Regions from separate parts of the Paenibacillus sp. FSL L8-0470 genome, predicted to be linked through region 1. Evidence: riboswitches for the same ligand, from Rfam matches in the RefSeq annotation. Region 1 holds a riboswitch; each other region holds the start of a gene.
What was found. A riboswitch is a leader RNA that binds a small molecule or an ion and turns the genes downstream of it on or off. The one in region 1 is predicted to bind cyclic di-AMP.
Positions count from the first base shown of each region.

Region 2: it holds a riboswitch for cyclic di-AMP, as region 1 does, so the genes downstream of both, NST99_RS00450 (C40 family peptidase) here and NST99_RS02610 (hypothetical protein) in region 1, are expected to answer to the same signal.
Region 3: it holds a riboswitch for cyclic di-AMP, as region 1 does, so the genes downstream of both, NST99_RS18405 (APC family permease) here and NST99_RS02610 (hypothetical protein) in region 1, are expected to answer to the same signal.
Region 4: it holds a riboswitch for cyclic di-AMP, as region 1 does, so the genes downstream of both, NST99_RS17455 (hypothetical protein) here and NST99_RS02610 (hypothetical protein) in region 1, are expected to answer to the same signal.

Region 1 covers NZ_JBBOZM010000001.1:562,665-570,466, forward strand. The annotation lists gene NST99_RS02590 (hypothetical protein) at 1-10, shown strand, start outside; gene NST99_RS02595 (hypothetical protein) at 145-333, shown strand; gene NST99_RS02600 (hypothetical protein) at 455-907, opposite strand; gene NST99_RS02605 (hypothetical protein) at 936-1,445, opposite strand; cyclic di-AMP (ydaO/yuaA leader) riboswitch at 1,570-1,753, opposite strand; cyclic di-AMP (ydaO/yuaA leader) riboswitch at 2,175-2,363, shown strand; gene NST99_RS02610 (hypothetical protein) at 2,469-2,885, shown strand; gene NST99_RS02615 (glutaredoxin family protein) at 2,983-3,225, opposite strand; gene ytxJ (bacillithiol system redox-active protein YtxJ) at 3,222-3,548, opposite strand; gene NST99_RS02625 (SDR family NAD(P)-dependent oxidoreductase) at 3,745-4,467, shown strand; gene NST99_RS02630 (ThuA domain-containing protein) at 4,507-5,142, shown strand; gene NST99_RS02635 (spore germination protein) at 5,280-7,043, shown strand; gene NST99_RS02640 (spore germination protein) at 7,074-7,802, shown strand, end outside.
Region 2 covers NZ_JBBOZM010000001.1:83,115-90,916, forward strand. The annotation lists gene motA (flagellar motor stator protein MotA) at 1-119, opposite strand, end outside; gene NST99_RS00425 (hypothetical protein) at 323-616, shown strand; gene NST99_RS00430 (4a-hydroxytetrahydrobiopterin dehydratase) at 852-1,139, shown strand; gene NST99_RS00435 (c-type cytochrome) at 1,242-1,598, opposite strand; gene NST99_RS00440 (GNAT family N-acetyltransferase) at 1,705-2,211, opposite strand; gene NST99_RS00445 (C40 family peptidase) at 2,472-2,963, opposite strand; cyclic di-AMP (ydaO/yuaA leader) riboswitch at 2,969-3,111, opposite strand; gene NST99_RS00450 (C40 family peptidase) at 3,497-3,925, opposite strand; cyclic di-AMP (ydaO/yuaA leader) riboswitch at 3,983-4,121, opposite strand; gene NST99_RS00455 (hypothetical protein) at 4,342-5,172, opposite strand; gene NST99_RS00460 (M1 family metallopeptidase) at 5,184-7,211, opposite strand; gene NST99_RS00465 (YwhD family protein) at 7,316-7,802, shown strand, end outside.
Region 3 covers NZ_JBBOZM010000001.1:4,076,220-4,084,021, reverse strand. The annotation lists gene NST99_RS18415 (DsbA family protein) at 1-714, shown strand, start outside; gene NST99_RS18410 (disulfide oxidoreductase) at 714-1,145, shown strand; cyclic di-AMP (ydaO/yuaA leader) riboswitch at 1,373-1,532, shown strand; gene NST99_RS18405 (APC family permease) at 1,658-3,475, shown strand; gene NST99_RS18400 (iron-hydroxamate ABC transporter substrate-binding protein) at 3,650-4,681, shown strand; gene NST99_RS18395 (FecCD family ABC transporter permease) at 4,907-5,968, shown strand; gene NST99_RS18390 (FecCD family ABC transporter permease) at 5,965-6,999, shown strand; gene NST99_RS18385 (ABC transporter ATP-binding protein) at 7,117-7,802, shown strand, end outside.
Region 4 covers NZ_JBBOZM010000001.1:3,871,843-3,879,644, reverse strand. The annotation lists gene NST99_RS17485 (ABC transporter permease) at 1-1,025, opposite strand, end outside; gene NST99_RS17480 (ABC transporter ATP-binding protein) at 1,055-1,741, opposite strand; gene NST99_RS17475 (HAMP domain-containing sensor histidine kinase) at 1,829-3,088, opposite strand; gene NST99_RS17470 (response regulator transcription factor) at 3,092-3,787, opposite strand; gene NST99_RS17465 (hypothetical protein) at 3,970-4,158, opposite strand; gene NST99_RS17460 (flotillin family protein) at 4,270-5,691, opposite strand; gene NST99_RS17455 (hypothetical protein) at 5,714-6,232, opposite strand; cyclic di-AMP (ydaO/yuaA leader) riboswitch at 6,419-6,606, opposite strand; gene NST99_RS17450 (spore germination protein) at 6,927-7,802, shown strand, end outside.

The sequences.
Region 1 (7,802 bases):
CGCACACTAAGAAGTGATCATAGGTTTTACTGAGGAAGCCGCGGTTCGGAAACCGCGGCTTTTTTGCGGCTCCCGGGGGAGTTCAGAGCCAAACTGGATCAGTGAAGGCTTATGGTGTATGTTATTGAATAAGGAGTGGTAATCTTGAAAAAAAACAATCAAATCCCCGCGATACTCGCAGCTTCAATGCTGCTGATTCTGCTCAGCAGCATGCTTAAGCCGGAGGGCTCTACCCTGCTGGGTGTGCTGCAGACGTTAATGCTCGGAGTGGGCTTGCTGGGCTGCTGTACAGCGGCCTGGAGATTCGCCAAAGGCGGCAAGGGCAAGAGCTGAGTATAAATAGAAAAGGCCGCGGCATTATGCTGCGGCTTTTTCATGCGCTTCGACAAGTTGCCCATTACATCAGCGGAGATAAGAGAGGGGCCCACAGTGCTTCTTTAATCTATGTGAGCAGCTATACAACAAATAAATTTGCTTCAGGCCGCAATGTTTCTAACCGGCACATTTGCTCGCGCACATGTCTCAGCCGGGTTTTCAGCACCGGCACGCTTTGCTCAAGAATGGTGCTGATTGCAGGCAGGGGCAGCAGCATGCCGTACCATAACACCTGGACAATCTGATCCTCCCAGGCTAATCCATTGGAAACAAAGAGGCTGCACTCCTCCGCAGCCCGGGAGCACTGCTGAATGCACTCCCGGTAGGCAACCAGCGAGAAAGGCTGCGGTATGAAATCATCATGAAGGTACCGGGTGTAAAGCTCAGTGAAGGTCTTCATCGCAGTCTTTTCCGCAACGGCACCCTCTCCCAGCAGCAGACTGGTGAGTGCATAAATATTTCCGGTGTTCTTTTGGACATATTCCGCAAACTCGCTGGCAGCTGTCCATTCCGGGGATAATGGGTCTGGCATGTCTTCACGTTCCTTTCTGAATAAGAAATTATAAGAGGGAGAAATAAGCGATGGATCTGTCCATTAGCTCGGCTATGTCCGGTTCCTGCCAGCTGCCTTTATGCAGCAGGGAACTTGAAGGTTTATAGTACATCCGTCTGAAGGGGGGCGTACCGCCGGCCCCGGCTGTACGGGAATAGGGGACCATTTGCAGATGTGACGTGACGACCTTGCCTTGCAGCTTGGCTTTTAAATCCAGCAGGGCCGTTTGCACGATTTCTTGCTGACCCGGCTCCCACTGCGCACCTAGCTGCTGTACAATTTCTATGGCTTCTTCCAGCCTGTGATTGCGTATACTTCTCAGGAAGCTGCTCCATTTAATGACGTCAAAATGATCGCCTTCCGCAGACAGTATCCCCGCTCCCCAGCTGCACCCAGCCTTGCACGTAAGCTTCAGCACACCATATCGGCATTTGCCGGATGACTCCGTGGCCTGATGGAATGGCCAGGGGGCATCGAATACAAACACTTCTATACGTAACAGCCTGCGCTGGTTCATTTCGTTTTCCCTCCTACCCATTTATAAGCTGCAGCCTCAGCACAAAAAACCGCAGCAGAGGAGGACCTCTGCTGCGGTTTTGGTACAGGCTTAAATACACCTGGCGCAAAAACGTGGCGGATCAAGGTTCTCTCTAGTCGCTTACGGGGTTAGCTGTCGGATTCGGACGGTGAGAGTCGCCCTACCTAATGAGACCACAGTCTCCTTCGGATTCACCCCAAGAAAGATTCTTATCTTCCAGGTAAGGCCCCTGCGGGCCTGATGGTTCCCCCGTTTCCCGCATTGCGGGAATTCAGCGTTTATATCGCATTTCGTGCATTGGATTCAAACCGAATCATACTCTTTTCGCATGAGCTTTGTAAAAAGGAAAAAACATTCTTCTGAGCCGAATTTCAGGGAATTCTGGCAAAGGAAACGGTAGGATGTGCTAAAAGGGTGTTTATCAACGGTTTTCGGCTTTTTATCTCGTTCATACGACTGCTTTTGATTTAGGGTGATCAGAGCATAAAAGGCAATTTGCTCAACATCGGGTGAATATAATCACAATACTGAATGCTTTTTCGCAAATCGCTGATAAGCCGAGTAAATAAGAGGAATGATGAGATCGAGGCTTAAGTAAGCGCTACCTGATCTGGTTTGGGTTTACTAAATGCATTATTTTGGCAGGTTTGGCGGTTTACAAGGTCGTGATCGCCAGAGTATGATTACTTCTGTTTACTACACAATCGAATACGCAGTCCGCTTAATTTCCGTTATGGAAAGCGGGGGAACCAACAATCGGCAGCCGATGTGAGAGTCGGAGCCGGTTATGGGGTGAATCCTGTGAAAGTGCGAGAGAATGCTCGCATGGATACAGGTAGGGCGACTCTCACTGCCCGAATCCGACAGCTAACCTCGTAAGCGTATTAGAGAGGATGAGCACAATGTGACCGTTAATTGGACCACAGAGGGAATTCCTTTGTGGTTTTTTGCTGTGTTCGTATGGCAAATGAATGGAAGTCCTAAGCCGGAGGAGAGGAAGATATGGCGAATTCGGAAGAATATGTACTCATTAACGCTCCGACTAAAGCGGGGGAGCATTTTATCAAAATCTTAAAGTTTAGAGGCTATAAGATCGCAGGAATCGCCAACAATGCGGCGGAGAAGCGGCGTCTGGAGGAGCTGGGAATCGAGGTCAATCTCGTGGTGGATACACATCATCAGAATACATGGTTCCGCCCCTCTTTTCCGGTAGGCAGAGTATTTCTGTTCGAGAGCAGTGTGACCTTATGCTGCCGGTATATCCAGATGTGCCGGACCTGGACGACAAAGCCAATATACGTAATTACGACTTCGATGAATCCCAGACTGGTCTATAAAGGGCTTGGAGCGGATTCCGTCATCTATTCCCACAGCGGAAATGTCTCTTTTCTGGCGGATGTCTCAACGAATCCAGGATAAGGCCAAATAAAAGGGCAAATAAAAGGCATCCCCTGGACAGAGGTCCAAGGGGATGCCTTTTTCAAAATATAAGTATTCATATGCTTCATGCTATAAATTATTCAGCGGTTGCTCCAATAAGCTCCTTAAGCTCGGAAACATTGAAGCCCTTGACTGCGCGGCCTTCGTACACGGTAACAGGCACACCCATGAAGCCCAGCTTCTCGACTTCTTCCTGATACACTGTACTTGTCATAACATCACGCACCTCGAAGCTAACGTCTTGCTCGGTCAGCCACTGCTTCACTTGATTGCAGTCGCTGCACCCTGTGGTGGAATAGACAATTACCGGCTGGCTCATTGGCTCACAGCTGCCTTGATGGCGTCCCGGGTGATTTTCCAATGGGAGGTGTTCCAGCGGACTTCGCCGTCTTCCAGGAGGAAGATCTGCGGAGATTCATGTTTGATCCCGAAATCTTCGGCAATCTGATTGGACAACGGACGGTCTTCAATCACATGGACAATGGCAGCTGGAGTCTCGGAGCCTTGCGCATAGGCTGTGAATTCCTCGTTGGCCTTGGCGCTGATCGGGCAGGTAGTGCTATGCTTGAAAAGCAGTTTTTTACCTGGTTGCGCAACATATTGCTGCAGTTCTTCCAGAGTATGAAGTTGTTGGATAGACATCGGTATCTCACCTTCCTATAAGTACTTGTAACTACGATTGTAACATAGTTCAAAATTAAATCAAAAAGGAAGTTAGAGCACCCCTTTCAGCGGAATTACAGTCCCATGAAGGACGTTGAAAAAACGTGACTGCCATGCTAATGTGAGAGAGATGCCGCGTGTATCCTGAAGAATCGTAAAGGGTGTGTCCATAATCATGAAAAGGGTTGCTTTTGTTACCGGTGCTGACCGTGGTTTAGGTTTTTTTCTGGCAAGCTGGCTTCTAGAGAACAAATATTCCGTATTTGCCGGTCAGTATATGAAGGAGTCGGAATCGCTGGACGCACTGAAAAAGCAGTACCCGGACCGATTAACTCTGATCCCGCTGGATATCGGCGACCGTGAGAGTGTCAAGCAAGCGGCACGTAGTATTTCGGGCAGTACCGCTCATGTTGATATGATTATCAATAATGCCGGTATTATTCATAGAGCCGATGATGCCACGATGCTTGTTGATATGGACGATGAAGCCATGGCTCACATTTATAATGTAAACACGCTTGGTTCTTTGAGGGTCAGTAATGAACTGATGGGCCTGTTGATGCAGAGCAAGCAGAAATTGATTGTTAATATCTCCTCAGAAGCCGGAAGCATTGGCCGGAACAAACGGATTAATATGTACGGATACTGTATGTCCAAAGCAGCGCTTAATATGCAGTCCTCCCTGCTGCACAACCATTTGAAGGTGATGGGCGGGCAGGTTATGGTCTTTCACCCCGGCTGGCTGCAATCCTATATGAATGGTGAGAAGGCTCTGGAGGCACCTATTCCTCCTGAAGAGTCGGCGCGTAAGATTATGAATATCGTGCAGGGGCACAAGAAGTATTTGGGTGAGGAGCCGGCTTATCTCGACCTGGACGGAAATGCCTGGCCCTGGTAACTATACACTAAGAGAAGCAGGAAGAGAGGCGGGAAGAACATGTCTGAATGGAAAGCACTAGCACTTGGCAGCTACAGTGAGGTGAAATACCATCCTTTTACCGGTGTGGATCACGAGATTAAGCGCATTCTGTCACCTGATCTGCAGGTGGAGGCTTCCGAAGATTACAGTCTCCTGAGCAAAGACAACCTTGAGGGCTTGAAGCTGGTTATCGCCTATACCGAATTTTCCGAACAGAAAATAGCCCCGGAGCAAAGTGCCGCTTTGCTGTCTTATGTAGCGGGGGGCGGAGGTCTGCTCGTTGTACATAACGGAATCTCCCTGCAGCGGAATCAGGAGCTGGGCGCTATGCTAGGCGCGCATTTCACCCACCATCCGGAATACACCTCCCTGCATATGAAAATACCGGCACACGGGCATCCCATTATGCAGGGGATTAGCGAGTTCGTCATTGAGGACGAGCCGTACTACTTTGAAATGCATCCTTATTTTGAGACGACTGTGCTGGCAGAGTACCTTCATGAAGGGGCCATGCGTCAGGCAGCCTGGTGCCATGCGTTCGGACTTGGCCGTGTAGTTTATCTGATGCCGGGGCATCATCTGCCTTCCTTCTCGGTAGAGCCGTTCCGCCAAATGATCCGCCAAGGCGGAATGTGGGCAGCGGGTCTGCTGTAACTCCTACCTTTGAATCGTTTTCGCACATCATAACAGCTGCACGTTCCCCAAGAGGAGCATGCAGCTGTTTTTTTTGATGTATGAATGTTCCAGCTTCGGTCAAAATAGGGTTACGAATAAAAAGGGGGGCGCATGGAATGTGGAAGATGCTATGGGATCTTGTGCCCGGCTGGAAGGTGCTGTTTCAAGGTTTTGTCATCTTCATCGTTCCGGTTGTCTTAACCCGCCTAATGATCTGGCTCCGAATGAAAGAGGGCAAGGCGAGCACCCGGGGAATGCGGGCTGAAGGCAAAAAAGGCGGGGGGGTTCCAAGTTCCGAAGATACTGGGGAGGCGGATCAGACCAGCATCGCTGTGCAGAATAAAAAATCCGCCGCACCCGCACCCCCTGCTCAAAACAACGCTTTACAGGCCACTCCTTCCCTGACCTATACCGGAGAGTTCCAACATGATGTTCAGTCCTTCAGGGAGATAAGTACCGATATGTCCGACGTTAATGTCAGAGAGCTGCGCATCGGAAGTCTGGAAATCAAGGCAGCGCTGTTTTTTGTGGATGGACTTACGGACAAAGAAGGCATGGATCAGAACATCCTGATGCCCTTGATGAACACGGTGAGGCCCTTTGAAGGCATGAATGCAGCCCCGCCAGCAGAGATATTGAAAGGGATTATCGTGCACCAGGTAGTACAGGTCTCGGAAATTGAATTTACCGACCAGTTGAGACTCTCGCTGCAAAAGGTATTGTTCGGCTCTGCGGTATTGTTAATTGACGGAATGTCGGAGGTTTTTATACTAGGTACCCCGAAAGGCAACACAAGAAGCGTGGAGGAGCCGATATCGGAGGCGCTTCTGCGCGGTCCGCGGCTGGGCTTCAATGAAACGCTCAGTGATAACACAGCGATGCTGCGCAGACACGGGCAGAGCACGGAGCTGGCCATGATTTCTTTTACGGTGGGAGAGCGAATTGAGAAGGAACTGGTGCTGACCTATTTGAAAGGCGTCGCCAACGATGAGCTGATTAAGGAAATCACCCGGAGAATCAAGACGATCAATATAGATGATGTGCAGGAATCGGGATATTTGGAACAACTCATGGAAGACAACTACCTCAGCCCCTTTCAGCAGATCCAGAACACAGAACGGCCGGACCGGGTCATGGCGGCGCTGCTGGAGGGAAGGGCGGCCATTCTTCTGGATGGCACACCGTTTGCGCTGATAATGCCGACTACCTTCGGAATGCTGCTGCAGTCACCGGAGGATTATTATGACCGCTGGTTTTCGGGTTCACTATTGCGGCTCCTGCGTTTTTTCAGCGCATCAGTTGCGCTGTTTGCTCCGGCGCTCTACATCTCTTTTCTCTCGTTTCATCCCGGACTGATTCCTACCAAACTGGCGATTTCAATCATCAGCTCCCGGCAGGGCGTCCCCTTTGCTACATTAATTGAAGCGCTGATTATGGAAATCTCTATCGAAATATTACGTGAGGCCGGCCTGCGCCTGCCCAAACCCATTGGACCGGCCATGGGCATTGTCGGAGGTCTGATTATCGGCCAGGCGGCGGTAGAGGCGGGGATTGTCAGTCCGATTCTAGTCATTGTCGTTGCGGTTACAGCGATCTCCTCTTTCTCGATTCCCATGTATAGTGCGGGGATTACCTTGCGCTTTCTCCGTTTCATAGCGATGTTTTTCGCAGCTGTATTCGGGCTTTACGGTGTTGTTATGTTTTTCCTCCTGCTCAGCAGCCATTTGATTAAATTGAAGAGCTTTGGGGTTCCCTACTTAAGCATGGTTACTCCCTACAGGATGAGCGATTTGCGCGATTTCATTATCCGCATCCCCCTGCAATTGATGAAGCGCCGTCCGGCACTGCTGCAGCCCAAGGATCCAATTCGTAAAAAATAAACTTGAATTCAGGAGACTGAGGTGAGAATCATGAATGCAAAAGTACAGGATAGCATCACGACGAGCCAAGCGACCATTATTATGGTCAATTACATCCTCGTAGCAGGCGTATTCACCCTTCCCCGGACAACTGTACAGGCCGCCGGTACTCCTGATGTATGGATATCACTTATTGTAAGCGCCCTGTTATCCATGGTGGCCGGGATGGTAATTGTGCTGCTTAGCCAGCGGTTTCCGGGCAAAACCGTTTATCAATACAGCAGGAGTATTATCGGCAAGCCGCTTGCGGCGATTCTGGGAGTGGTCATCGCCGCATTTTTTCTATGTATTTCCGGATATGAGCTGCGTTCGATGCAGGAGGTCACCGGATTCTTTCTGCTGGAGGGGACGCCCTATTGGGCGGTATCCTCTGTATTCCTATGGATTGCGCTTTATTTATGCAGAGGGGGAATCAATGCGCTGTCCCGGTTGTGCAGGCTGATTGCCCCTATGGCCGGGGCGATTTTTTTCGGTGTCTGTCTGCTTAGCCTGAAAATATTTGATATAGACAATCTCCGCCCTGTGCTCGGGGAAGGGCTGGGTCCGGTATGGAGAGGCGTTAAGCCGACAGCGCTGACTTATACGGCAGGTGAAGCACTGCTGTTCCTGGTAGCCTTTATGGAAAAACCAAAAAAAGCAGGGCGGGTGCTTGTTGCAGGGACATTGATCTCTATGATCTTTTATATTGTTGCTGTTGTCATGACGATAGGAGCATTCTCT
Region 2 (7,802 bases), 480 kb from region 1:
AAGATAATGACATAAGCTGCCGGATTTTCCAAGCTGGTAAGCGGGGCATGTTTGAGCATCATTCCCCAGACAACTGCGATGAGACCAAATACTAAGCCTAGTAATGTTGAAATTTCCATTATGCACCTCGTCCATGAGAATTAAGAAGTGATCCGTTCAGACCGCATATTTCATCCTTGAACAGCGGCGGGACACCCTGCACGTAACCAAATCACGTATATTCTTATTTATCGTCAGTATTCCGTTTTTTGTGAAGTCATTTTTTCGGCTATAATGATAAGGTAAGTTATTATTCATCTGTGAAGAAAACGGAGTGATACACGTGGGTGTGAAACATGGCAGAGATTACAGCGAGATTCTTAGTGATTTGACGGAAGCAGTCGGACGTATTTCTGACGGGTATGTGTTTTTTGAGATGGAGCCGGATGAGTGGCAGGAACTGCCGCAGGAATCCAAGCTGGAGGTATGGGAAGCGCTCGCAGAGGATCTATTCTACGCGCTGGGCAACGAGCCTGTTATTCAGGTAGGCAGTGGTGTGGTTATCTATGACAAGGAGACGCACCGTATCAATATTTTGCTGGGTGAAGAGGATTTGGCCTCGGTTGTACTCATTTAGAGCAGCAGAACAGCAGAGTAACAGGAGGACGGTTTGCCCCCTGTCTGCGGCCCGTGGTAAAATTGAAGATGCCGAGTACTATTTGCCGGGATCTTAGAATACATTAAACCGAAAAAAAGCCTTCATCCTGGCGCATCCCTTGGACTTTACCGAAGCTGAGGGATGTTTTGTTTAAGGGATATGGGGAGCTGGGCTGTACGGACTTTACGGCTAACTTAGTAAGGGAGGAAACAAATTGCATTTTACGGAGGAAGAGCTGCGTGAGCAGGTAAGTAAGCTGGAGGGCTGGAAGCTGGAGCCGAATATGATGGTGCGTAAATATATGTTTAATGAATATATGAAGGGTATCGCCTTTGTGGATGAGGTGGCTGCGATCTCGGAAGCCTTTGATCATCATCCGCATATTACAATTGATTACAAAACGGTAATTCTGCGCTTGTCCGCAAAAGAAGAGAGCGGGCTTGCCGCGCTAGAGTTCCGCCAGGCGCATGAATTTAACGAAGCTTTCGACAAAACGCGTTAGGCGCAGGAGAAACCGACCTATCATAGGAATAGATATAAAAATGCCCGTGCAAGGATGTCTGAATATCCTTTGTACGGGCATTCTGTATTTTTAAGGTCAGGTTTATTTCTTCTCTGCAAGCCACATGGCAACATTCGCAATCTCTTCGGGAGCAAGCTTATCCTTGAAAGACGGCATTTGGCCGCGTCCCTTCGTAACAATGGTGTAGATTTCTTCTGCGTTATGCTGGCCGCCTTCCTGCTGCAGACTAGGGCCTAGACCGCCCTGTAGCTGATCACCGTGGCAGGTAATGCAGCTTGCCTGTACAATCGCTTCGGCGCTGGTGGCATCCAGTGTGACTTGCGGCATCGTCGGGTTATTTTCTTCGGCTACCTCTGCTTTGCCGGGCAATGTGAACAAGAGCACTACCGCAAAGGCACAGGCTGCGAAAAACAAACCGCCCATGATCCATTTCTGCATCTTCATCCGTCCCCTCCATGTAAGCTGCTTCCTACATTATATAGGATGGTGAAGCGTTATCATAGCATTTGTGTCAAAAAAGTGGACGATTTCAACACTAAAATTTTCAATTTAATGGAACGTTATGTTGTTTATCATAGACCATGCAATAAAATGGCTTATTTCCGGTTGGAGTAAGGCGTTCATAAGTATCCGTGATCGTGAAGCCGCATTTTTGGTATGTTCGGATCGCCCGCTGGTTCCAGGTCAATACTTCCAAATCAATCTCCCGCCCGGGATACCGCTTTAGCGCGGCCTGAACGATGGCTTCCATGAAAATGTGGCCAAGACCGTGTCCGCAAAGCTCGGGGCGCATTCCAATACCCAGCCTGACGACACCCTCCATCGGAAACAACTGCGCAAAGCCGCAAAGGATGCCTTGCTCGTTGACCACGGAAACATACTGGTCCCTGCGGAGCTCTGGATCGCCAAATTCAATGCCAAGCGCCTCCATTTGGGACCAAGGCATCCATTCGTAAATATTATAAGGCGCTTTGTAATTCCATGCGGCGATGTCTTCAGCATGGCTGATCTCCATGGGAACCACATGGAATGTAACGGGGGAGCTAATCATAAGGCCACCGGCCTCCTTTCATAGGGAGCAACAGCACTAGCTATACCTAATTATATCCATAACTGGCCTGATTCGACTCAGAAATTTCCTGAAAGGCGGAAACTTGACAAAGTGGTAAAAATATTTTATGAAATGGAGGAAATTTGGGTAGATTTATGTTTTGCGGATATTGAGAGGGGTAAGTAATTTTATAGACAAAAAAAACAGGCCCCCTCCAGATTTCGGCAAAAATCATGGAAGAGTGCCCGTTTTACGACAACTTATTGCACGTCATCATTGTCTTGGGAATCAGAAGTAACGGATTGGTAAGCATCTGTACTCATGATCCGTTTGGCGCCAACGTAACGGTTGACGTAGTAGCTGTCACTCATCGTGCTGATGGTTACACCACGGGAGGATGAAGCATGTGCGAATTTGCCCTCACCGACATAAATGCCGACATGGGATACACCTTTACCGCTGGTATTATAAAATACAAGATCTCCCGCTCTCAGATCGTCCCGGGAAATGGCGGTACCCATTTGGTATTGGGAACCGGATTGGTGTGGCAGATTGATACCGATCTTATCAAAAACGTACATTGTAAATCCGGAGCAATCAAAGCCGTTGGTCGATACACCGCCGGATACGTATTTACTTCCGATGGTCTTGTCGATGACTTTATCCATTTTGGAATCCGCGAAAGCGCTTCCTGCTCCGATGGTAAGCATAATGGAAAAGCTTAGTACTGCTGCTGCTAACTTCTTCTTCAAAAGTGAATACCCCTTCCAAATGCCTACGAGGTTAGCTTAAGGGTTCGGTTGAAGGTCCCCTATGACCCCTCTGTGAATAGGAGGTCAATTCACCCAAAATCGGTTCCCCCGTTTCCCTAATGGTTAGGGAACTCGGCATGACTGTTGATTAGGATTAGCTTGTTAACCAATACATGACAAAACCTTTGTAAAACCCGATTGAATAATTACAAAAATGTTACTAAAAACTCACTGCGATAATTGTAACAAAGACTTCGCCAGTTGGCAATCACTTAAAACATATTAATGCATAATATTTACGCTTTTTAAGAGTTGATTTTGCTAAAAAGGTCTTATATTTACACGCTGAGTAAGCTTTAACTTAGATTTGTTGGGATTTTTAGTAAAAAGGTGTTTCACAGGCCTCAAATACGTGTAAAAGGTAGAATAAGGAAGACAAAAAGGAAAAACCCGGAAATGATTACGGCAATAATCAGTTTCCGGATTTCTATAAGTTACAATTATTTATTGGAGGATGGAATTCCTGAGGGATGTCAATCGTAAGCGATAGCTTTGTAAGCTGTTGTGCTCATTACTCGTTTGGCTCCAACGTAGCGGTTGGCCCAATAGGATTGACTCATTGAACTGATAGTTACACCACGGGATGAAGAGGATTGGGCGAATTTTCCGTTGCCGACATAAATACCGACATGGGAGACTCCATTGCCAAGGGTATTGAAGAATACCAGATCGCCTGAACGGAGGTTACTCCGTGATACGGCGGTTCCAACGCTGAATTGTGCTTTGGAAGTGCGGGGCAAGGTAAGGCCAACGTTCTTAAATACATATTTGGTGAATCCAGAACAATCAAAGCCGGCAGTGCTTGTGCCCCCGGTTTTATATGTCGTTCCGAGTGTTTTTGTAATAACCGTATCCATTCTGGAGTCGGCGAAAGCGCTCCCTGCTCCAAGCGTGAACACCATCACCAGCCCTAATGCTGCTGCGGTGCATTTCTTCTTAAAATTATGACTTTTCAAAAGATGTACTCCTTCCAAGGCCTGCGAGGTTAGCTTAAGGATTCGGTAGAAGGTTCCCCTATGACCCCTCTAAAGCGAGATCAATTCACCCAAAATATGGTTCCCCCACTTCCCGGTGCCGGGAATTTGGCGTTTTATGCACCGAAACAGTGACGTGTCGACAAGGTTAAATGCTTAAAGGCACATTCATTTGCTTCAAATTAGTTTCAAAAGATTACAAAGTTGTTACTACTGGTACAGGCATCATTGTACCAGAGGATTTACAGTTTTGCAAATACCCTAAATCACGTTGTAACCAAAAGAAGAGTCCCGCCCTTTATCTGGGGCAGTGACTCTTCTATTATGCCAAGGGACTGGCGTTATTATTGTGGAAATGTTTTACTGCACCAAAGGTGATACTGCCCCGCTAGGCTCCACATTTTGAACAGCGTTGAGGGAAGCGGTGAAAATTGCCGGAACAGCAGTGCGGGCAGGCCTGGACAGAAAAGTGCGGTCACTCCAGAGAGCAGCAGCAGAAGCAGGCCGCCGGCGCCGAACAGTGCAGATATACAGGTGGAAGGGAGGATTACCCTCAGGCCAACCAGCAAGGAAGAAAACATGCCTGTTCCTCCGGTGAAGCCAAACTGCATGTACAGCAGCAGAATGCGGATCAGGTAGAAGTACAGGAGCCAGGCCAGAACATAAGGAACCAGTCTCAGCAGCAGAGTATAATCGAGAATACCGCTGAGGAGAAGCCCATACATTTTGGGGAGAAGCCAATACAGCGGTGTTGCGGCCAGAAGCCATTCCGCTAGACTGAACAGCAGTACGGGGAGTCCGTAAAGCTTCATTCCGGGAAAAAAGAACATTCCCCGCTCCCCTTTGCGCTCCTGGTGCAGCTCATGCAGCAGCCCTGCGCGGATAAAGGGGGAGCATAGCAGCCGTAGCGCTGAGAGGGCCAGCAGCAGCCAGAGCCAGCGCAGCACCCCGGGGTCTGTGCTAAGTGCAGTCTGTCCTTCGATATAATACAGCAATCTGCCTATTCCGCTGCCGCCGGCGTGTGTATCGGGATAACGGAGCAGCACCGGGATGAGGGCTGACCTGACGAATCTGTACAGGAAATAGCCCCAAAGCAGCCGATAGATAAAAAGCAGAATCAGAATATAAAATTGCTCTTTCATGCTGTACCAGCCGCGAACTATCGATCTTTTCACAATCCTTCACCTCACCAGACAAGAGTTCCGAGCAGGGTTTCAAGCAGCTTCGTTGCGCTAAGCGTCCAGCGGGAGAGCGTCTTTCGCTCCAGCTCCGCCAGTCTAAAATTGTTGAGATGCTTACTCTCCAGCAGAATGGAGTGCTCCGGATCAATCTCTGCAGACAAAAGAGGCGCTTTGTAGGCTAGCTGAAAGGTGGTTTCCTTCTCTGTCCCATTCCAAAACTGCTGGACAGTATAGCCATCCAGGAAGGTGAACTTTATGGGGACGTCACCATACTGATTTCCTTTATTGCTGACCGCTACTGAGCTTTCGTAACGGGCATTATCATCGCCGCCCTCTTTTTTTGGGTCAGAGATTTTAATGTGATCAATTGAAAAATCCGGAGAACCGCCGCTGTATACATATTGGTCGAAGTAGGCTTGCCAGGATTTTTTGGTTACCTTCTCCACGATTTTCTGAAAGTCGGCGGTAGAAGGATGCCGGAAGCGGAACTTACGGGTATAGGCCGCCATTATGGCATCCATCGTCTTGGTTCCGACCTGCTGTTCGATATCCTTCAGCACCAGCTTGCCGCGGATGTACACATTTCGGGCATAGGCATCGGCAGGAGTGTATTTCCAGGTTTCCAGGTTAAGCGGCTGGGAGGATGTCACCAGGCTGGCCTGCAGGACATGATTGGATGATACCCCATACTCCTGCTCCATTAGCCTGTCTTCAGCGTAGGAAGTGAAGCTTTCGTCCAGCCAGGCCTCCTCGAATTCATTGCTGGCTAACATCCCGTAGAAATATTGATGGCCGATCTCATGAATGACCGTGCGCTCCAGAGAGGTGCCTGGAGAAGCCTCGGCCGCGCCAAAAGCAGTAACCAGTGTGGGATATTCCATCCCGCCGGCGCCGTTGCCTTCTTTGGGAGGTACGACGATGGATAATGTAGAGTAAGGATAAGGTCCGTACCATTTGCTGAAATTGGTCAGAGCGGCCTTCGCTGCCTGGAAATAACGCTCCTGCAGATGTTTATGTAGCGGGTCCAGATAAAGCTTGATTCTCACGCCCGGTACATAGTCTGTAGAGAAGGCCTCTTCGGCTACCACAAAGTCCGGGGAAGCGGTCCAGGCGAAGTCATGGACATCATCCGCATAAAATTGATACACCTTCTGATCCTGCTTCAGCTTGGCGCTCTTGACCGGGAACCCGCTTGCGCCAACGATATAATTGGGGGGGACGGAGATGGTTACATTGTAGATACCGAAATCGCTGTAAAATTCGGATGTTCCGTGATATTGGTGCAGATTCCAGCCTTCCTCATGTACACCCCGGGTACCGGCAGGTTCATAGACGCTCAGTTTGGGAAACCATTGCCCGGCCATCACGAAATTGCCGGCGGAACCCATGCGGGCGAATATTTTGGGCAGCTTAACTTCAAACTGGACCCTAAGCGTAACACTTTCCCCACCGTTAACCGGCTGCGGGAGATGCACCTTTACGAGTGTCTTGTCATTGCCATTGCCATCATCAGGCTGCACGTATTGCAGCCGCTGCATGAGCGAGACTCCATCCGTAGTCCGGAGATCGGTCAGGGTTATGCTGCCAAATCCGTTCGCTGGCATGGCATCACCCCGGAGTTCGCCTCCAGATTCTTTCATAAACGTAGTATCTTCAGAAGCAAATGCGTTTGGATAAAGATGAAAGTAGAGTTCTTGTACCGGTTTTAGGCCCGGGTGAGTCCAGGTCACCGTCTCTGAGGCTCTTAGAGAGGTGGTGTCCGGCAGCAGTTGCACGTCGATATGATACTCCACTACCCGCTGGCTTAACGCTTCTGAGACCGGAAGGGGAGTGCTCTGGGGAAGAACGGGCTGCACGGCTTTGGGCTTAGGCAGGGCAGCGGGGGACTTGGCCTCTTTTTGAACAGCAGCAGTCAGAACGGCAGGGCTGTGCTCTGCACCATACCCTGAAAGGACCCCTATTCCCCCTCCCAGCAGAGTGAGGGCGGACAGGGCCGCAAAGACGATAACGTACCTTAATGACAGTGGCTTCATACTGTGATTCCTCCCGTGACAAGCATCTACGGGATGTATATGTTTGCATTCGCCGCATTATTAGCTAAAATTAAATTATTAGTGAAAGGGAAGGATGTGCACTTGTGGATAACATACAACCGGAGGGCAAGAAACAGATTGCCTTAAATATTGTGAATGCCAAGAGCAAACATAAAGGCTTCGGCGCAGGCTCCATTGATTTGAACAATGTATCGCCCGTTATTATTGACGGCGGTGAAGCAGTTATCGATATCGGTGCCATGCATGCCAAGAGCAAGGTAGAGAAGGGGATTAAGTTCTCCATGAACCGCGAGGATGTGCCGGCGGGCAGACAGGTTTGGGTTGTCTGGGTAGCTGTAGACCGTACGGCGGAGGGCCAGTTCTACGGGGGCATTACCGCTTGCGAGATGTGGATTGATACAGAGGCACGGCGCGGCTGGAAAATTCTTGCCGATCATGTGAACAAGCTGGATGCTGCTCTGAAGCGGAAGATCATTCTGGAGGGGCTCGGTACGGTGGAAAGAGCGGCGCTTAAATCATTGCTGATTTCTCATAATGAAGCTTGGTGGAATGCCTCTCCGGAAGAGCTGA
Region 3 (7,802 bases), 3.5 Mb from region 1:
CGAAACAGTGCCGCGGCTCCCCAACAGAGCAAGCAGGAGAAACGCAGGGCAGAACAGGAAAAGCAGAAGCAAAAAACCAAAATACTGATCTTCAGCACTGTAGCAGCAGTTATCATTATCTTTGTCGCTCTTATCATGCTGATTCCAAAAGCGAACTCTGACTTTAATTACAGCGAGATGCACAGACTTGGAAAAGAGGATGCTCCAGTCAAAATTGTTGAATTCGGGGATTATAAATGTCCGGCGTGTTCAGACTTTACCGGTACCATCAAACCTCAGCTTGTTGAAAAATACGTAACTCCGGGCAAAGCGGCCTTTTACTTCGTAAATATGGCCTTTATCGGACCGGATTCCGAAACAGCTTCATTAGCAGCTTTGTCTGTCTATCATCAGAACAGTGAAGCTTTCTGGACCTATTCTGACGCAATCTATGCTAATCAGGGCGAGGAGAGCGAAGAGTGGGCGACCGCTGATTTCCTGGTAAGCCTGGCGCAGAAGGAGAACCTGCCGATAGATTTTGACCTCTTGCGTAAAGACATTGAGGAACGCACCTATGAAAGTGAACTACAGAGAGATATGAAGTTAGCCGATGACAGCAAAGTGACCTCTACTCCTACTGTATTTGTTAATGGAGTGAAAGTAGACAAGGCCTTTGATATCGAAGCTATCGACTCACAGGTGCAAATCGCCCTTGATTCGGCGGATGCCAAATGATGAAATTCTCTACCTTCTGCAGACGCCACTGCCTATATCTGGCCTGGTTTGTTTCGGTAATTGCTGTAGCAGGAAGCTTGTATCTTAGTGAAGTGCTGCATTATGAACCCTGCAGGCTGTGCTGGTTCCAGCGTATCTTTATGTATCCTCAGCTGATTCTGCTCGGAATTGCCACATACCGGGGAGATAAACGCATCATTCCTTATGTGCTGCCTTTATGTCTGATAGGCGGGAGTATCTCCCTGTACCATTACGCAGAGCAGAAAATTCCTGCACTCAGTAAAATCTTGCCATGCACAATTGGTGTACCCTGCAATGAGGATTATTTGAACTTTTTAGGGTTCATTACAGTACCTCTGCTTGCGTTGATTGCTTTTGCTCTAATCGCAATTTTGCTCTGGACCGGGCGCCAAGAAGAGCCAGCTGAATAAGAAAAGGCTAAGCAGAATTTAGAGCATAAATATTCCCTAAATTTTTGTCACAATTAACATCCAAAACACTCAAAAATCACGGAACGCTGGGATAATGAAAGAGAATGAAAGATCCACTTATCCCGGGTCTTGGATTTGAGCTTTTTGGATGTTTTTTCATTCTTTTTTCATTTTTTTCACCGCTTTACTGAAAAGCTATTGTAGACTATCATTAGTCCTTGTGAGAAGTTGAATATGCGCTGAATTTTCCGCAAGGAAAAACGGGGGAACCAAATTTGGCGGCAACGTCAATGGGGTGAATCGGAGGCAGGTCAATTTGACCGGAACCGTAGGGCTACCACAGCCCGAATCCGCCAGCTAACCTCGTAAGCAAGGGTGGGATAATGAGCATGCGTAAGCATGCGGATCATTTCCGTATGCTTATTTTTGTGCCTGCATTTATGAAACCTGCCAATGAAAACGGCGCGCGGTATTACCGTTTCAACTCAACAAAGAGAGGAACTGTTACTACAATGGTAAGCAAGGTAAAACGACTATTGATCGGGCGTCCGATGAAGTCGAACGAACTCGATCATGAAAAGTTATCCAAGGTGAAAGCACTGGCTGTTCTGTCTTCCGATGCACTCTCGTCTGTGGCCTACGGAACGGAGCAAATTCTCATTGTACTGGTGGCCGCGGGCTTCACCGCCATCTGGTATTCATTGCCGATTGCATTAGCCGTATTGGGCCTGCTGGCCATCCTTATTTTTTCCTATCGCCAGACTATCTTTGCCTATCCGCAAGGCGGCGGAGCGTATATCGTGGCAAAAAGCAATCTCGGCGTTCCTACCGGCCTATTGGCTGGCGGCTCTTTATTAGTAGATTACATTCTTACAGTTGCAGTTAGTGCTTCGGCGGGAACGGATGCGATCACATCGGCCTTTCCGAGTCTTCATAATCATACTGTCCTTATTGCAGTCTCCGTCATTCTGATCTTGACGATTATCAATCTCCGCGGGGTGACGGAGTCCGCTTCATTTATTGCCATTCCGGTGTATCTGTTCGTGGTCTCTATCTTTGTACTCATCATTGCCGGGGTGTACAAATATATTACAGGCGGGACTCATGCCGAAATCCCGGAGATCGGTTCCGCCGTTTCCAACGTCAGTCTGTTCCTATTGCTCAAAGCCTTCAGTTCCGGTTGTTCGGCACTCACCGGGGTAGAGGCGGTATCGAATGCCATTCCGAACTTCAAAGCTCCAGCGGAAAAAAACGCCGCCAAAACCTTGATGCTGATGGGAGGCATCCTCGGTTTGATGTTCACCGGCATTACGCTGCTGGCATACTGGTATGGGATTACTCCTAATGAGAAATCCACCGTCGTGTCGCAAATTGCCGAATCTACGTTTGGCCGGGGCGGTTTGTACTTTTTCATCCAAGGGATAACGGCCGTCATCTTGTTCCTGGCGGCGAATACAGCTTACTCGGCGTTTCCGCTGCTCGCGTTCATGTTTGCCAAAGATAAATATTTGCCTCATGCCTTCATGGTCCGGGGAGACCGCCTGGGCTTCTCTAATGGTATTATCTTTCTCGGAGTATTGTCGGCTGTGCTTGTAGCTGCTTTCCACGGAAATACAGAAGGGCTGATTCCGCTGTATGCAGTCGGCGTATTTATCCCTTTTACGCTGTCGCAGCTTGGCATGATGGTGCACTGGTTCAAAACGAAGCCGAAAGGCTGGCAGAATAAATTTGTAGTCAATACAATCGGTATGCTGACCACCCTGACGATTACGCTTATCTTTATCATCACTAAGTTTTCCAGCGTGTGGATGGCCTTCATCTTCCTGCCGGTTGTCATGTTCGTATTCCACCGCATTCATAGTCATTATATGAATATAGCCGATCAGCTTCGCATTTGTCCTGCTACGGATAAACCGCTGATTAAAGGAAGTACCGTTGTTGTTCCGGTTGCGGGTGTGACACGCGCTGTGCTGCATTCGATCAGTTATGCGAAGTCATTAACAGATAATGTGGTGGCAGTCTACGTTGGTTTTGATGAAGAGGAAATTCACAAGATGGAGCAAAAATGGGAGGAATGGAACCCGGGTGTACGCCTGATTGTACTTCGTTCCCGTTACCGCAGCATTATCCGCCCACTGGTGAAATTTATCGATACCGTAGAGTGGAAGACCGCTTCTACAGATCATATTACCGTATTGATTCCACAGTTCATTACCAAACATTGGTGGCAGGCGATCCTGCATAATCAGACCAGCTTGTTCATTCGCTCTTATCTAATGAATCAAAAAGATATAGTTGTATCAACAGTGCCCTATCATTTGCACAAATAGGCAGTTAAATATGGTTAGCAGAGGTTGTTTCCGTAGCTTGCGGAGGCAACCTTTTTTTATAGAACGAATAATTTTGTTGACAGGGATAATGAGAATCAATATCATTTAAAAAGTAAGGCGAAGGTCTCGGACACCTTTGACCACTAATGCATGTGCATACAGGAGGGGTATTTAATGTTTTCGATGAACAATAAGAGATCAGGCAGCATGAAGCTCGCATTGATCGGATGTATGGCTATGACTTTGTTCTTGTCCGCTTGCGGCAATGGCAATAATGAGAAAGCTGCAAATTCCGGAACGGAAGCTACCGCCGCACCTACGGCTACGGCTGAAGCAACGGCAGCGCCAACGGAAACAACGGCACCGGCTACAGAGAAAACGGTGACAGACGCCATGGGACATAAAGTCACAGTACCAGCGAATCCGCAGCGCGTCCTTGCTTCTTACATGGAAGACTACCTGGTAACACTGGGCGTTACCCCGGTAGCGCAGTGGTCCGTGACAAACGGAACCCAGGAATATCTGATTGCTGAGCTTAAAGATGTGCCAACCATCAGCTATGATCTTCCGCTGGAGGCTGTGACCAGCTTTGCACCGGATTTCCACATTGTGCAGTCTGAGTCGAGTGTGCAGAACGGTCTGTATGACCAGTTGAACAAAATCGCACCTACTTATGTCCTTGGTGACAAGATTAGCAAAGACTGGCGCAAATCGCTGCTCAAAATCGGTGAGCTCCTGAACAAGAGCACTGAGGCTGAACAAGCCATTGCAGACTACGATCTAAAAGCAGCAGATGCAAAAGCCAAAATCAGCAGCTCCATTGGTGATGATTCGGTCGCCATTCTGTGGCTGGTGTCGAAGAACTTCTTTATAGTAGATGAAACACGCAGCAGTGGTGCTGTATTGTACGGGGATCTGGGTTTGAAGCAACCCAACCTGGTTACTGATATCCCTGCGGCATCCAGAGCGACCTGGAATCCGATCACGCTGGAGAAATTGGCTGAACTGACCGCAGATCATATCTTCCTGGTGAACAGTGACAAGACCGAAGCCTCTGACATTCTTAACGGTGCAATCTGGAAGGGTATCCCTGCGGTTAAGGCTGGAAAAGTTCATGAACTTAGCGCGGACAGCAGCTGGTTGTACAGCGGAGCCATTGCCAACTCCAAAACCATTGATGATGTCTTGAGTTTTCTCGTGAAATAATCAGCCTTAACTGTGTGTAGAGAGAACTCTTCAGCGGTGGAGGGATGTGCAGGTTCTTGTATCTTGAGATACAATGACCTGCACCTTTTTTTAGGACATTGACTTAATCGTTCACAGTGAAAGTGCGAGCTGTGAAAGCTTGTACATAATTCAGATATTTGCGATAATGAGAATGATATTTGTTCTCATTAAAACATTGAACTCATCCTATTAAGGGGAAAACTTATGGTGTCATCCACACGTTCTATAGCTGACAATACAAATTCGTCAGGAGATCAACCGCTGAAGACAAGGCCGGTTGCTGCGGTAGTTATTTTGATTTTGGGCCTTGCCGCTGTCGTCTTTGGTCTGGCACTTTCCGTTTCAGTAGGTGCCGCGGATATTAGACTGGCGACGGTATGGGAGGCAGTCTTCCGGTTTAATCCGGAGCTGCAGCAGCATCAGATTATTCGGGAACTGCGGATTCCCCGTGCTTTGGCGGGAGCGCTGGTTGGTGCTTGTTTCGCCGTCGCAGGAGCAATCATGCAGGGCATGACCCGCAATCCGCTGGCAGATTCCGGCTTACTGGGTCTGAATGCCGGTGCTAGTGCAGGATTGGCGTTAGCTTTTGCTTTTGCGCCATCTGCTTCCTTTCTCTACATTATGCTGTACTGCTTCATCGGCGCTGCAGCGGCAGCCATTCTTGTGTTCGGGATTGGCTCACTCTCCCATAGCGGTTTAACCCCGCTGCGTCTGACTCTTGCCGGAGCCGCCGTAAGTGCTATGCTGCTGGCGGTAAGCCAGGGAATCGCGATTCTGTTTCATTTGTCCCAGGATATTGCCTTCTGGATGGCAGGCGGGATCGGCGGGACGAATTGGACACAGCTTCGTATTTTGTTTCCCTGGATTGCGGCAGCTCTGATAGGATCTCTGCTGATCTCCCGATCCATTACTCTCCTTAGTCTCGGACGCGATGTAGCGGCGGGACTTGGACAGCGGACCGGGCTAGTGCAAACAGCCGGGATTATTATTGTAGTGATTCTCGCCGGTTCCGCGGTTTCGACGGTTGGACCGATTGCTTTTGTGGGGCTGATCATCCCCCATATTACACGTTATCTGGTTGGTGTCGATTACCGCTGGATTATTCCCTGCTCTGCAGTACTCGGCAGTCTACTGATTGTATTTGCTGATATTGCAGCCAGAATGATTAACGCGCCTTATGAAACACCGCTAGGTGCTTTAATCGCAGTGATCGGCGTGCCGTTTTTTATTTACTTGGCTAGTAGACGGAAGGGGGAGCTGTCATGAGCAGAGCTCTGCACTCACCCACCGGGAAACAACGCCGTATCCGGGAAGCAGCCATATTGACCTCACTTGCGGTTCTTATCGTGGTCATCTTTGTTGTCAGTATGAACACCGGGTTGATGCGATTATCACCGCTGGATGTCTTACACACAGTCCTTGGAGAGGGAACGCAGCAGCAAAAGCTGATTCTCTTTGATTTTCGGCTGCCGCGCATAGTGATCTCGCTGCTTGTCGGCGCAGGGTTTGCGGTTTCCGGCTGCATTCTGCAAAGCTTGTCGCGCAATGCGCTGGCAGAGCCTTCCACACTGGGGATTAATGCCGGTGCCGGGTTTGCGGTGATTATCTTTATCTCATTTGTTCCGGTAACCTCGGCAGCTCCAATCTTTGTTCTTCCGCTGCTGGCGCTGGCCGGAGCAAGTCTTACGGCTGCACTTATTTATCTCCTGTCTTTCCGGCGCGAGGATGGCCTCTCGCCGACAAGAATGATACTTATCGGGATCGCTGTAGGTGCGGGCATCTATGCTTTCCAATTGATCCTGTCGTTAAGGCTGGATCCGCAGAATTATCAGTTTGTGGCGATCTGGATGGCCGGTAAAATCTGGGGCGGCGACTGGAGATTTGTGCTTGCGCTGACACCATGGATAGCCATTTTGCTGCCATTTGCGTTCTACAAAGCCCGGGTGCTGAATGTACTTAACCTCGGGGACCAAACCTCGGCCGGGCTGGGCATGCCGGTGGAGAAGGAACGCATTCTGCTGCTGGCCGCCGCAGTTGCGCTGTCTGGCTCCTGTGTCGCCGTAAGCGGCGGCATAGGCTTTGTGGGGCTGATTGCGCCCCATCTCGCCCGCAGGCTCGTTGGACCGAAGCATCAGGTGCTGCTGCCTGCCTGTGCCTTAATCGGCGCGTTGTTGCTGCTTACCGCGGATACTATCGGCCGCTGGATTCTGCAGCCGGCTGAAATACCGACAGGTATTGTAGTTGCGCTGATCGGCGCTCCCTACTTCCTATATTTACTGGCCAAATCAAAGGCCTGATTATCTAAAGGAGCAAAATGCTCCATAAAACTAAGCGGATGCTTACGAAGTCAGTTTTATTACATTGCTAATCCAAAAGGAGCTCATGCTCCATAAAACTTTCAAGGAGTGAAGATCATGTCGGAACGTTTGAATACAGAACAGCTGAGTATTGGTTATGCGGAGGCTACGATTGTTAAAGGTTTGAACCTGTCTCTCCCAACAGGAAAGATCACAGCGCTGGTAGGAGCGAACGGCTCCGGGAAATCCACGATTCTTAAGACGATGGCACGGATTATGAAGCCTAAGAGCGGCAATGTTATGCTCGACGGTAAATCGATTCATACCCTATCTACTAAAGAAGTGGCTCGTCAACTGGCCATTCTGCCGCAAAACCCGACGGCTCCGGACGGACTGACTGTATCCGAACTGGTTGGATACGGGCGTTACCCGCATCAGAAAGGCTTCGGCACTATGACCCCTGAAGACCGTGCGATTATCGCCAATGCGATTTCCGTTACCGGGATGGAAGAGTTCCATGATCGTCCAATCGACCGCCTCTCCGGCGGACAGCGCCAGCGTGCCTGGATTGCCATGGCCTTGGCGCAACAGACAGATATCCTGTTCCTTGACGAGCCGACGACGTTCCTTGACATGGCTCACCAGCTGGAAGTACTACAGCTGCTGCAGAAGCTGAACCAGGAAGAGGGCCGCACAATCATTATGGTGGTGCATGATTTGAACCATGCCTCCCGTTACGCGCAGCATATGGTAGCGATCAAGTCGGGCACCGTAATCAGCGAAGGGAACCCGATGGAGGTTAT
Region 4 (7,802 bases), 3.3 Mb from region 1:
GCTGGTGTAGCTCCAATGCATCGTAACATACCGAATTGTGAAATCCGCTCCAGTACAGAAATATGAAAAATATTATAAATCATTGCAATCGTACAAATCATTATAATCGCAATGACAGCAGCGAATGATAGGATTAAGCTGTTATTCACACCTTCATAAATGCTTTTGCCATACAATCTAAGCAGCTCATTATTGTACTCAATTCTTACATTTTTAATATAGCTCTCCCTATCCAGTTGTATAGCAGAACCTTGTTCGACATCATTCAGCTGTAAAGAGGACATCAAATCTGCCGTCTTTTCTTTGATGTCATTCAAAGATTTCATTTTGACGTAAATAAAGTAATTTTTGTTGTTATCGATGTTTTTGTTATCATCGAAAGTAATTGCAGGAAAGATGTATCTGGAAGACCAGCTCCCTGTGCTTAAGGGCTTCATAAAGCCTACAACAGTATATTCTTTTTGGGATTGTGCTTGGAAGGCTTCGTCGAGATCCCAACCAAAATCGCCAAGTCCGCTTATCTTCTTGTCTTCACCCGTTGACGATACCTTCCGGATTCCAAGGTTTAGCGTAATCGTTTCACCAAGCTTTGGTTTTTTTGAAAAATAACTTAAACTCGATGTGGAGAGGATAATTTCATCCGAATTTTCCGGGTGGCGGCCCGAGTCTAGCTGTGACTGAAGCATTTGCATTGCATTCGCATCATATCGCTTGACATTCAGGTACCGGTAGGGTGCGGCAAACGGATCTTCCTTCTTTTCCTTCTCCTTTGACGCCCTAATAACAGCATATCCTTCTCTACTGATGACGCCTGCACTTTTTACGGTAGCATTGTTTTTGACTTTTGGGACCGCTTCTCCCGAAATACCATTGAGAGAGACGTGATAATCTCCGAAGTCCCGCAGGGTTTGTCTGACTGACTTATCCCAATAGCTCATCCCAATTGTACCAATGGATGTAAGCAGCGTAACCGACAAGATTATACCGAAGATCGTAAGCAGCGATCTTTTTTTCTGTCCCTTCAAGTACTTTCCGGTGAGAGCTGTGTAGCTTTTCAACGTTCACTCACCTCATTTGGCTGTAGAAGGACTCCGTCTTCAATTCTTACGACTCGATCTGCGATTTTAGCAATATTCAAATCGTGCGTGATCATGATTAAGGTCTGATTATATTTTTTAACGGAAAACGTAAGTAAATCCATAATGTCCTTGCTGCTTTTACTGTCTAGATTTCCGGTAGGTTCATCTGCCAAAATAATCGACGGTTTATTAATTAACGCACGCCCAATCGCCGTTCTTTGCTGCTGTCCGCCTGACAATTCGGATGGAAGATGATGTCTTCGCTCAGTCAGACCTAATATACCCATTAATTCCTGGACATACTTATCATCTACCCTTTTGTTCTCCAATAGCATTGGTAATTTGATGTTTTCCTCTGTAGATAGGACCGGGATCAGATTGTAGGATTGAAAAATAAATCCTATTTTCCGTCTTCGGAATATAGCGAGCTCCTCTTCACTTTTGGTATAAAGATCCGTACCAGCGATGATGACTTGTCCACTAGACGGGCGGTCCACTCCACCTAGGAGATGCATTAAGGTGCTTTTTCCTGACCCGCTGGCTCCTACAATGGCAACAAATTCTCCCTGCTGAACGGAGAAATTGACATTTTTTAAAGCTTCAACCTTTGCCTCTGCACTTCCATAGGTTTTGCATAAATTAATCGTTTTTAGTATTTCCACCTGTTTGCCTCCTGAGCTAATGTGCCTCTTTGTATGTTTGTTATTATAAAGATCGAAGCTTACATTACAGTGAAGAGGAAGCTTACGTTATTGTAAGCTTCCTCCACTATCCCAGGTATTAAACGAAACTCTAAATTCTGTTCCTAGCCCTAACTGACTTACAACGGTGATCATCCCCCCTTGTTCTTCAATAATGGACTTGGATAAGGACAAGCCAATGCCAAGACTTTGCGGCTTTGTCGTGTTTCTCCCTCTATAAAATCGTTCAAAAATGTGAGGCAAATCTTCTGGGGAAATGCCTTCTCCTTGATCTCGAATGATTACTGTCTGAAATAATGAATTTTTTTCTAAAGTAACATCAATTCCGCCCTCTAGTGGCGTATGTTCCAGTGCATTTTTAATCAAATTAATCAAGGCTTCTGTTAGCCATTCTTCATCCGCCCAAACATACATATCTTCTCCACCATGAAGGTGAATCTTCTGCTTCCTTTGCTCGGATAACATTCGCAACGAATGTACAGCATGATCGATCATTGCTCTTACTCGAACTCGTTCTATCTGGAACGTTATTGCTCCGGCTTCGACCCGTGCCAGCTTCAGTAAACTGATAATCAGCCATTCCATTCGCTCTAGTTGTTGACGGCTTCGATCCAGAAATTTCGTTCTCATTTCTTCCTTCATATGAGGATCATTCAGCAAATTTTCATTAAAAACGATGAGGGATGCAAGCGGCGTTTTGAGCTGATGCGAAATATCGGAAAGCAGGTTTCGTAGAAACGATTTCTCTTGTTGGAGTTGCCGAAGACTGTTGTGTAACCTTTCGGCCATCGCGTTAAAGTTTCGTCCTAGTGCACCAAAGTCGCCTTCATCCTTCTCCGGAAGCGGTTGATCAAACTGATGTTCAACAACTTGCTCCGCTGCAAAGGTTATGGTTCGGATCTTATCAAATATTTTGCGGTATTCCCATCCCAATAACAGCAGAAACGGAATACTAAAAAGCAAAACGTGAGCTGCCGTTTTCATGGGTAAGGCGGTATCCGAGAGTACAGGTTGATTGTTTACGGGCATATCATCTTTGTATGCATATTGAGCCAGGCTGCGTTTTCCCTCTTCGATTTCATCTTCTTGTGCACCCTGAGTGATAAAATGGATAATTTCATTTTCTAGTTGTGGAGCTTGCTTCAAAACATAACCAATCAATGCAGCATTCTGATTAACCACGGCCTTATTGATCTGACTGACTTGATAACTCATATAAAAGAACATGATTACTGCTAACATAACTTGTAATACGATCGCTTTAACAGTAATAGACTTCCACTCTGGATTACGGAAGAATTCATTCATGGTTTATCTCCCTACAACATCTGCATTCCATTTATATCCGACTCCTCGAACGGTAATGATGTATCTCGGTACAGCAGGAACATCCTCGATCTTCTCTCTTAACCTTCTAATATGAACCGAAAGGGTGTTGTTATCAATGAATTCTCCTGACATATCCCACAGACTGTTAAGAATGATACTTCTGCTGCAAATTTGCTTAGGGTGAGTCATTAACATTAATAGCAATCGATATTCCAGCCCCGTCAATAAAAGTTCCTGATTGTATTTAAGAACAGTTCCTTCTAGAACTCGAACTTCAATATCGTTGGATATCCATCTATTCGCTTCATCCGTGGGCTTATGATTGCGCCTTAAAACGGCTTTTATTCTAGAGAGAAGTTCTTTGGTACGGAGCGGTTTGGTCATATAATCATCTGCACCCAAATCAAGTCCAGCAACAACATTTGTCTCCTCATCCAAAGCTGTCAGGAATATGATCGGAACCTGGGATAATGTACGGATTTCCCTACACAGGTCATACCCTGAACCATCAGGTAAATTTATATCCAACAAGATTAAATCGACTGTGTCTGTTTTCAATACCTTCCTTGCTTCTTCCAAGCTACCGGCAATAACAACGGTATATCCTTCACTCGTTAAAGTATAATCAATACCGAACACCAAATTATCATCATCTTCAACCATTAAAATTCGATTCATTGAGCACCTCAGTTTAATTCAAGAAAGTTTTTAAAGTTAAGCTACACCCTTTTTTCACTGTATCATGAAAGATATCTATCACAAAGCTGTTTCGTGGAAAATTTATTTAAGGTAACTCTGGTTCATCCATTAGACAACGAAAAGCCGATCCAGAAAAGGATCGGCTTATTTTTATAGCTTTATCAATCACGTTTGTTCTCAACAGATTTCATACGGTTTTGATCGTCAGGCACCCGGTCAGTACTGAACTCCTGCCCTGCTTCTAACTCACCGTGGCCGCAAACACTTCGGGAAAAATTTGTGAACTGCCTTTTTTGCTCATCCATTTCGTGTTTTCGCTTAAGAAGCTCCTGCGGATCCTGATTTGTCATAATTAACCTCCTAGGAAATCAAAATAAGTCTCCAAAAACGGAATCATGCTGTTTATTCGGACTACAGAAGTTTTCCATAATAGAGAGGTGCTTATGCAAGGAAATTTAGAATTATTGCTCTTTATCCCGGCCGAGTAGCCCGCTGAGAGCCTCTGTCACGTTCATACCGGTAAGCGTCTGTGTCAATTCAGGAACCTGGGCCATGATTTTGGCGATATCGCCGGTAATTTTGTTTATGCCGGATGAAGCTCCATCCTGGGAAATCACTGTAATCTTATCGACCTTGGCCAGCGGGGAAGCGATTTTATCAGCCAGCTCTGGCAGAACCTTCAAGAATTCCACTATAAGGGCGGCTTGCGTGAACTGTTTGTACGCTTCAGCTTTCTTCTCCAGTGCCCCCGCTTCCGCTGCTCCGGCCAGCTGAACATTTTCCGCGTTGGCTTTTCCCTTCGCCAGTTCTGCTTCCGCTGTTGCCAGCCCCCGTTTGGTCATTGTGGCCGCCTCTGCTTCAGCCTCAAGAATTTTCCGCTGCTTAGCCGCTTCCGCTCTCATGATCGTAGCCTGGTTCTCCGCCTCAGCAGGCTTGATCACCGTGGCCTCCAGCTCCTTCTGTCTCAGCTCAACTTCGATTTCCCGGACGGTCCTATTGGCCTCCGCTTCCATCTGCGTAATCTTGACCTGTTCGGTAACCAGCGACTGCTTAATTTTGTTCTGCTGCAATTCGTACGCAAGATCCGCCTGTGCTTTTTTCACTTCAGTTTCCAGCTTAAAGTCTGCCTGCTTAATGTTCAAATCCTTCTCGAACAGAGATTCCTTGGCGCGGGCTGCGGTTCCAGCTTCAATGGTAGCCTGATGTGCATTGGCTTTGGCAATGGCGGATTCCTTCTCCGCCTCGGCTTGTTTGATCTGAATGTCGCGTTCTGCTTCCGCCTTGGCGATGCTGGCATCGCGGCGGATGCGCTCAATTTCCGGAACCCCCATATTGTCGATATACCCTTTGTCGTCAGTAATTTTCTTAATGGTGAAGCTGACTACCTCAAGCCCCATCTTGTCGAGGTCTTCCGAGCAGGTCTCCCGCATCTTGCTGTTGATTTCGTCAGGTGTCTTTAGAATGGATTCTACCGTTAATTGTCCGATCAAGCCGCGCAAATGGCCTTCCACCGAATGCAGGATAATCGTCTCACGGTCCTCTTCCGGCCTGTCGATAAACTGCTCACTGGCAGTAAGTATAGCGGTAGGATCGCTTTTAATCTTAATCTGGGCTACCGCCTCCAGGTTGAGCTTGATGCCCTGCCGGGAGAACATTGCCTGCGCTGGGATGACATCGAAGCTCATCAGCATCATAGAGATGGTCTTATTGTTCTGGAAGCCGGGAATGACGAACGTCCCGCCGCCCTGAACCACTCTTTTTCCGCCGAGGCCGAATACAATCATCGCCTGATTGGGCGGAACCTTTTTATAAGCGTTCACGATACTGAACAAAGCCAGCAGGATAACAACAACAATTGCCGAGATTAAATAAAGAATAACCATTTGGTTCGACACTCCCCGTTAGTTATAATTGTTCGTTTTCCCTCTCGAAGAGGGTGACTACCGCTAATCCTTTATCCACCTTCAAAATAATCACCCTGTCACCCTTGGCGAGCTGCTGGCCGGTTTCTGCCCGTACTCCAATGGAACGCATCGTTCCATGCAGCACGTATTTCATCTCTCCCACTGCTCCATCCCCTGCAGAAATGCTGATGTACCCGAGTTGTCCCGCCTGCTCATAATCCATTTTATTCATGCTACTGTCATACCGAGTCATCACCCGGGCCAGCACCGCATATATCAGACAGCCCAGCAGCAAGGCAACCCCGGTGCAGATCAGCACCACTGCAAGTATATTCATTCCGCTGAACCGGGTAAGCACATAACCACTGCCGCCCCAGACCGTGACAAACACCATTAGAGGGAGTATGGGCACAAAGCCCGGACCACCAGCATCGCCACCTCCCACATGCAGATGACCGGCCAGGCCATGCCCATGAAATCCGCCGCTAAGGAGAAGCAGCAATCCAACCCAGAAGCACACGATAAATACAGTAACGATACCAATCCCCCCCTTTAAAGGATTTTAGATAGTGCCTAATCACTCTGAATTTCGTTGTTATAAGATTTCTAAACTCTCATATAGATCGTTTTCCCTTTCTGCATGCGCAGCAAAAAGACCACAGAAGCGTCAGGGCTCTCCGTGGTCGGTTAATCGATCATGGCGCTCATCCTCTCTCTTCGAGGCTTACGGGGTTAGCTGACGGATTCGGGCAGCGAGATTGCCCTACCTTGTAAGAAGCGGCTTTTCAGCACGCAGCAAGGATTCACCCCAAGTGAGCGGCAGCTATCTGAGCAAAAGCCACATTCACCATTGGTTCCCCCGTTCCCATTATCGGAATTCAGCCATTTGAGAACAGTTATATTACATTCGGTTGTTGATTTGAATCTTACGCCTGTGACCATTTAATGTAAAACGTTGCGGATGGCAAATGAAGCCCAAAATGCCACCACTTCGCGAATGAATGCGCATTCTATGGTATTACTCTTAAGCGATCGATGATTTGCTCATTTTTGCTCCACTTCATGTCCTTAGGAAAACAAAACAGAAACGTCTGCTGGCTCAACATCATCCCCAATATTCTTCTATATCGCACATTAAAGTTCCCGTCAGGAATATTCTGCAAATCATTCGGGAACGTTAACCGCAAAACTAATCGAAAGTTGAGCGCCTTATAATGACTAACCAAACTCAGACCTCATCTCCTTCTGTAGATCAAAACTCCGATTATATCGAAGCAGCACTATTCTATACAAGTGACCTCAAAAAAAGAAGCTTATCCTTTCAGGGAAGGGAAGGGTTGGTCTTTTATCTGGAGTCCCTCACTGACACGGAATTGATTGAACGGAACGTGATTGTTCCTTTTAGCCGTAATCAGGACAAAGACCTTTCTGAGCTTTTCACAACACTTAGTTTCAGTTTGGAAACAGAACTAAACCAAGGCATTCAGGGACTTCTTGAAGGAAGCTGTCTTTATTTTTTAGAAGGAATGTCTGAATTTTATGTCCTCTTCACTCCTGCCAAATATGAACGAAGCATTAGCGAACCTGAGAATGAAGGGGTTATTCGGGGACCTCACAACGGTTTTATTGAACAGATGAAGGTTAACTTATACCTGATTCGGAAACAAATCGCCTCCCCAAACCTTATTGTCCGCTACTTCACACTTGGGAAATTCGCCCCCAAGCAGGTAGGCTTAGTCTATATGGAGAATATGGCCAACCCAGAATTGATAAAAATTGTAGAATCAAGGATAAAGAAAATTTCGCTCGATTGGATAATCTCCACTGGCTTTATTCAGGAATTAACGGAGGATAACTCCTTCTCCATATTTCCACAACTAATCAATACGGAGCGTCCGGACCATACCTCAGCTTATTTGCTGGATGGATATGTGGCTATACTGCTGGATGGGGACCCTACAGCTCTGATTTTGCCGGCGAGCTTTTTCAGCTTTTATCAGACACCGGATGACTATAACAATCGATGGATGATCGCTTCTTTTGTCCGGTTTATCCGTCTGATCGGCTTTGTAACAGCATTTCAGTTGCCA